2 regions of the Comamonas sp. 14P8.1.4 genome follow, and region 1 is predicted to be linked to the other one. Evidence: riboswitches for the same ligand, from Rfam matches in the RefSeq annotation. Region 1 holds a riboswitch; the other holds the start of a gene.
The links. Region 1 has a riboswitch for S-adenosylhomocysteine ahead of ahcY (adenosylhomocysteinase). Riboswitches for the same ligand answer to the same signal wherever they lie in the genome.
Positions count from the first base shown of each region.

Region 2: linked by a shared signal. The riboswitch ahead of metH (methionine synthase) and the one ahead of ahcY (adenosylhomocysteinase) in region 1 are both predicted to bind S-adenosylhomocysteine.

Region 1 is NZ_JBYOKN010000001.1:238,696-242,102, reverse strand. It holds gene AC27VO_RS01165 (TlyA family RNA methyltransferase) at 1-385, opposite strand, end outside; gene ahcY (adenosylhomocysteinase) at 523-1,938, opposite strand; S-adenosyl-L-homocysteine riboswitch at 2,018-2,130, opposite strand; gene dtd (D-aminoacyl-tRNA deacylase) at 2,176-2,646, opposite strand; gene AC27VO_RS01150 (putative bifunctional diguanylate cyclase/phosphodiesterase) at 2,993-3,407, shown strand, end outside.
Region 2 is NZ_JBYOKN010000002.1:237,541-240,947, reverse strand. It holds gene AC27VO_RS05785 (PACE efflux transporter) at 44-508, shown strand; gene AC27VO_RS05780 (SdiA-regulated domain-containing protein) at 609-1,550, shown strand; S-adenosyl-L-homocysteine riboswitch at 1,603-1,710, shown strand; gene metH (methionine synthase) at 1,744-3,407, shown strand, end outside.

The sequences.
Region 1 (3,407 bases):
CACGCACATCGCTGCGCAGGCTTTCTTGCAACTGGCCTTGGCCCACGTCCACACCAATGACCTGACCCGCGTTGTGTTTGAGCAAGCAGTCGGTAAAACCGCCCGTGCTCTGGCCCACGTCCAAACAACGCAAACCATCGACCTTCAGGCCTGTAGCCTTCAAGGCGCCTTCCAGTTTCAAACCACCACGTGAGATGAATTTGACTTCGGCATCGTCGAGCAGCTTCAGCTCGGCACCTGCGGGGATTTCGTCACCGTTCTTGGCGACTTTTTTCCACGGAGCCAACGGCGTCAAACGCCATTCCACGCCCGAAGCGATCAGGCGCTGGGCCTGCGAACGGGTGGTGGCATGTCCGTTGTCCACCAAAAATACATCTGCGCGCATGGCGTAGTTCCTTTTATTACTCAAATAGGCCTCCAACGCTGGGTATACAAGCGTCGATAGCTATCTATTTTCATAGATAGCACCCAGCGCCAGAGGTCGCAAAGCCACAGCCCTTGCTGCGGCTTTGCCCCGCCAGATTAGTAGCGGTAGGTTTCAGGCTTGTAAGGGCCTTCCTTCTTCACACCGATGTAAGCAGCTTGTGCATCGGTCAGTTCAGTCAGCATGGCGCCGACCTTCTTCAGGTGCAGGCGCGCCACCTTTTCGTCCAGGATCTTGGGCAACACATAGACCTTGCCCACTTCGTAGGCTTCAGGGCGTGTGAACAGCTCGATCTGGGCGATGGTCTGGTTGGCAAACGAAGCGCTCATCACGAACGAGGGGTGGCCAGTGGCGCAACCCAGGTTCACCAAGCGACCCTTGGCCAGCAAAGTGATCTTCTTGCCGTCAGGGAACTCGATCTGGTCGACCTGGGGCTTGACTTCTTCCCACTTGTACTTCTCGATCGACGCGACGTCGATTTCGTTGTCGAAGTGACCGATGTTGCAGACGATGGCTTGGTCCTTCATGGCGACCATGTGCTCGTGGCGGATGATGTCCTTGTTACCGGTGGTGGTCACGAAGATGTCGCACTTGTCAGCGGCATATTCCATGGTCACAACCTTGTAGCCTTCCATCGCAGCTTGCAGGGCGTTGATAGGGTCCACTTCTGTCACCCACACTTGGGCCGACAGGGCGCGCAGGGCTTGGGCACAGCCCTTGCCCACGTCACCGTAACCGGCCACGCAAGCCACCTTACCGGCGATCATCACGTCGGTGGCGCGCTTGATACCGTCCACCAGCGATTCGCGGCAGCCGTACAGGTTGTCAAACTTGGACTTGGTGACCGAGTCGTTCACATTGATGGCGCGGAACAGCAGGCTGCCGTTGGCAGACATTTCGTTCAGGCGGTGCACACCGGTGGTGGTTTCTTCGGTCACGCCCATGATTTGGGCGGACTTGCGGGTGTACCAAGTAGGGTCAACCGCCAGCTTGGCCTTGATCGCTGCGAAAACGATCTTTTCTTCTTCGGAACCGGGGTTGGCCAGCACGGAGATGTCCTTCTCGGCCTTTTGGCCCAGGTGCATCAGCATGGTGGCATCGCCGCCGTCATCCAAGATCATGTTGGGGCCTTCGTTTTCGGTGCCAGCAGCGCCGAATTCAAAGATCGCGTGGGTGTAATCCCAGTAGTCCTTCAGCGATTCGCCCTTGATGGCGAACACGGGGGTGCCAGTCGCAGCGATGGCTGCAGCAGCGTGGTCTTGGGTCGAGAAGATATTGCAAGAAGCCCAGCGCACGTCAGCGCCCAGGTCCTTCAGGGTCTCGATCAGCACAGCCGTTTGAATGGTCATGTGCAGCGAACCGGTGATGCGCGCGCCCTTCAGGGGCTGTGCAGCAGCGAATTCTTCGCGAATGGCCATCAGGCCAGGCATCTCGGTTTCAGCGATGCGGATTTCTTTGCGACCCCAATCAGCCAACGAAATATCGGTGATGGCGCGGTCTTGTGTATTGCTCATGGTTTCTCCGTGCGGAAAACAACTTTGAAAAACCACGTTCTGGGGGATTTGGGGCTAACAGGCCTCACCGCACAGAAAGCGTGGGTGAGCGTCGTTGCCTGGGAGCGAGGAGGCTGTTTTCAGCCACCTGCTGCCCTCCCGAGCCTCACGCCACCGCGGATTCGGGTGGTCGCTGCAACGCTCCTCAGGAGGAAAAGAAGCGCCGATTGTAATCGAGCCCTTCAGGGTTTGCCGCCATCAGCCAACAGCTGGCACCGCCGCAGGGGCAATGCGCAGCGGGATGGTGACCGGCCCGTCGTTGACCAAGTGCACCTGCATGTCGCCACCAAACTCGCCCGTCTGCACAGGCCCTGCGGTGTACAGCACTCGCGCCTGCGCCACGATGTAGTCGTACAGCCGGCGGCCATCATCCGGTTTGGCCGCCTGCGTAAAGCTGGGCCGGTTGCCGCTGCGCGTATCGGCCGCCAGCGTGAACTGGCTGACGATGAGCAGCCCACCGCCCACGTCCTGCACGCTGCGGTTCATCTTGCCCGCGTCGTCGGTGAAGATGCGCAGCTTCAGCACCTTGGCCAGCAGCTTGTCGGCCTCTTGTGGGGTGTCACCCTGCTCGGCACACACCAACACCAGCAGGCCGTGCGCAATCTGCCCGGCAATGCGCTCATCAATCTCGACACGTGCCTGGCGCACGCGTTGCAATACGGTGATCATGGGTTTCTCACAAATACATAGCTGGTAGCGCTGATTAAACCTGCAACTCACGCACAAACAAGCCTACAAGGTATGAAACACCTGCGCTAGCCGCTCTTATTTTTGTGAAGATCGTGCACGCCGCTCAGACTGTATGCGCGCAGCCACCGCCAAACTGTAACTTGCCGTAACGCAAAACTTGCCCACATGGACTCCGGTATACCTGCAGTCCTATGTCTGCGACTGCTCTTTCTCACCACCCCGCCTGGCCTGGCTGCGTCTACCCGCCAGGCATCTGCGCACGCCTGACTGCGCCTGCCACCGGCTGCGCCACCCTGTGCAGCCGCCACCCGCCCCAGGTGCAGCCATGACCCCCGTACCCACCCGTTCCCCCAGCGAGCCACCACTGGATGTGCTGCACGCCGTGGCCCTGACCACCGGTGTGCCGATGGCGTATCTGAGCTGGCCCTCCGCCCGCTGCCTGTGGGCCACGGCCAGCTATGCCAAGCTCTTTGACATGCCCACGCAGGACCTGCAGGACAAAGAGCCGCAGAGCTACCTGTCGCCATGCGACTGGAACGAGTGGAAGTGCGAACTGGAGCGCCTAGCCGACGCGCACGAACACGGGGCCAGCCTGCAAACCCCGCTGACGTTTGCACGCAACCAGCACATTCCCACGCAGTTGATCGCCCACGCCAACGGCCCCAACGTCTGCGCCATTGTGGTGGCGCCGCTGCAAAGCCTGTCGTTCGTCGATGCCATGCAGATGGTGCAAGACAGCG
Region 2 (3,407 bases), on a different contig from region 1:
CTAACTTTCACCGTCAATTTTCTGCACATAAACTTCCGCCCCTATGTCCGTACACACATCCCAGGCCGTGGGCCTGCAGGGCCCCAAGCGCCGCGTCGTTTTCGTGGGCCTTTATGAGCTAATTGCCGTCGCTGTCTCCAGCGCATTGTTCATGGCCACAGGCCAAGAGGCCGGGTCATCCGGCGTGATGGCCGTGGCCGCCTCGACCATCGCCATCTGCTGGAACCTCACGTTCAACTGGCTGTTTGAAAAATGGGAGCTGCGCCAGGCCAAGAAGGGCCGCTCGCTGCTGCGCCGCATCGTTCATGCCGTGGGTTTTGAAGGTGGCATTGCCGCCATGCTGATTCCGCTGATGGCCTGGTGGTTTGGCATTTCGCTGTGGCAAGCCACGGTGATGGAGGCGGGCCTGTTGGTGTTCTTCATGGTCTATACCTTCGTCTTCAACTGGTGTTTTGACCGCATCTTTGGCTTGCCCGCATCGGCGCAAGCGGTGGGTGTGGCGGTTTAAACCCAGCACCTAAAGGGAGATTGATTGGCGACGCAGGCCCACGGCAATCGCGTGCCTGTGTGGCCTTGTGGCCGCTTGTGTGCACCGCACAATCGGCCGCATGAAAAGTGGAAAGTGCCGGTGGGCGGTTGCAGCAGGTATCGCCGTGCTGGGGGGAATGGCGCTGTGGAGCGCATTTTTTTATGGGCCTTCGGCCCTTTTTTATGTGCTCCAGCAGCAATTGCAGCCCGTACCAGCGGCCGAGGGGTCGATGGGGCTGTCGCACTACCGTGCCGTGGTGCGGGCCAAACCGCTGGCAGGCATGCACCGCAACCTGTCGGGCCTCACGTTTGACGCCAGCACGGGAACGTTGTTTGGCATTGCCAATGCGCCTTCGCGCATCGTGCAGCTGACCACCGACGGCGAGGTGCTGCGGGTGATGCCCGTGCACGGCGGCAAGGACACCGAAGGCATTACCCACCTGGGTGGCAGCGATTTCATGGTGGTGGACGAAAAGAAAAACACCCTCTGGCTGATTGAGATTACCCCGCAGACGCAGGAGATTTCGCTCGAAGGTGCCCCCCACCTGGCACTGCAGCTGGACCCCTTGCACAAGAACCTGGGCATTGAGGCACTGTCGTGGAGCGAGCGCAACCAGACCCTGTGGGTGGGTCAGGAAAAGTGGCCCATGCACGTGCTGGAGCTGGCCGGTGCCGCCCCCGCGCAGCAGGCCGAGCTGGGGGCGCAGCACCTGGCCTTGCACCCGGTGCGTGAGTGGGACAGCCATGGCTTTGCCGGGTGGCTGATGCGTGATCTGGCCTCGATGACGCACATGGAAGCCAGCAATCACCTGCTCATGCTGAGCCAGGAATCGGGCGTCGTGGTGGAGTACACCGTAGACGGGGAGCCGCTGAGCATCCTGCCGTTGTGGCGGGGCCTGCAGGGGCTGAAGCAGGCCATTCCCCAGCCAGAGGGGATGACGGTCGACCCGCAGGGCCATCTGTATATCGTCTCTGAGCCCAACCTGTTTTATCGCTTTGAAAAGCAGGTGGAGCCCGAGTAAGAAGACCACCGCCGCGTCAGGCGGAGGCGCACGCACTTAAAATCCCCTGCTTCGCCCCAAGGAGCGCTGCAGCAGGCCGGTTGAATTGCAACCCGCCTGTCAGGCTTGGGGCCACGGCAGGCCATGGCCCGCCGCACGCATGCAACGGCGCTCACCTGTTTTGTATCCCTTATTGTTTCCACAGGTGAGTGCGATGACTGTTGCTGCCCCCGTTTCTATTCCGCCCATGCGTCTGTCGGGCCTGGAGCCCGTTTTTATTGGCGATGACACCTTGTTCGTCAACGTGGGCGAGCGCACCAACGTCACCGGCTCCAAAGCCTTTGCTCGCCTGATCCTGAACGAGCAGTACGAAGAAGCGCTGGCCGTAGCCCGCCAGCAGGTGGAAAACGGCGCGCAGGTGATCGACGTGAACATGGACGAAGCCATGCTGGACAGCAAGGCTGCCATGGTGAAGTTCCTGAACTTGATGGCGTCCGAGCCCGATATCGCCCGTGTGCCGGTGATGGTGGACAGCTCCAAGTGGGACGTGATCGAAGCCGGTCTGCGCTGCCTGCAGGGCAAGGGCATCGTCAACTCGATTTCCATGAAGGAAGGCGTTGACGAGTTCAAAAAGCACGCCAAGCTGGTCAAGCGCTACGGCGCGGCCGCCGTGGTGATGGCGTTTGACGAAAAAGGCCAGGCCGACACCTATGCCCGCAAGACCGAGATCTGCGAGCGCGCCTACCGCATCTTGGTCGATGAAGTCGGTTTTGCACCCGAAGACATCATCTTTGACCCCAACATCTTTGCCGTGGCTACGGGCATTGAAGAGCACAACAACTACGGCGTGGACTTCATCGAAGCCACACGCTGGATCAAGCAGAACCTGCCGGGCGCCAAGGTGTCTGGTGGTGTGTCGAACGTGTCGTTCTCGTTCCGCGGCAATGACCCCGTGCGCGAAGCGATTCACACCGTGTTCCTGTACCACGCGATTGCGGCGGGCATGGACATGGGCATCGTCAACGCCGGCATGGTCGGCGTGTACGACGACCTGGAGCCCACCCTGCGTGAGCGTGTGGAAGACGTGGTGCTGAACCGCCGCCCCGACGCTGCCGAGCGCCTGCTGGAAATTGCCGACCAAGCCAAGGGCAATGCCAAAGACGACAGCAAAAAGCTGGAGTGGCGCGGTACGCCCGAGCACCCCAAGACCGTGGGCGAGCGCCTGTCGCATGCGCTGGTGCACGGCATTACCGATTTCATCACCGAAGACACTGAAGAGGCTTACCAAGGCATTCTGGCCAAGGGTGGCCGCCCGCTGCACGTGATTGAAGGCCCGCTGATGGACGGTATGAACGTGGTCGGTGACCTGTTTGGCGCGGGCAAGATGTTCTTGCCGCAGGTGGTCAAATCTGCCCGCGTGATGAAGCAGGCCGTGGCGCACCTGGTGCCTTACATCGAAGAAGAAAAGTGCCAGCAAGAAGCTGCGGGTCTGGACGTGTCCAGCAAGGGCAAGATCGTCATCGCCACCGTCAAGGGCGATGTGCACGACATTGGCAAGAACATCGTTACCGTGGTTTTGCAGTGCAACAACTTTGAAGTCATCAACATGGGCGTGATGGTGCCCTGCCACGAAGTGCTGGCGAAGGCCAAGGAAGTCGGTGCCGACATTGTGGGCCTGTCTGGCCTGATCACCCCCAGCCTGGAAGAGATGCAGTACGTGGCGGGCGAGATGCAGAAGGACGAATACTTCCGCAGCCGCAACATTCCGCTGCTGATCGGTGGCGCGACCTGCTCGCGCGTGCACACCGCCGTGAAGATTGCGCCTAACTACGAAGGCCCCGTGGTCTACGTGCCGGACGCTTCGCGCTCGGTCAGCGT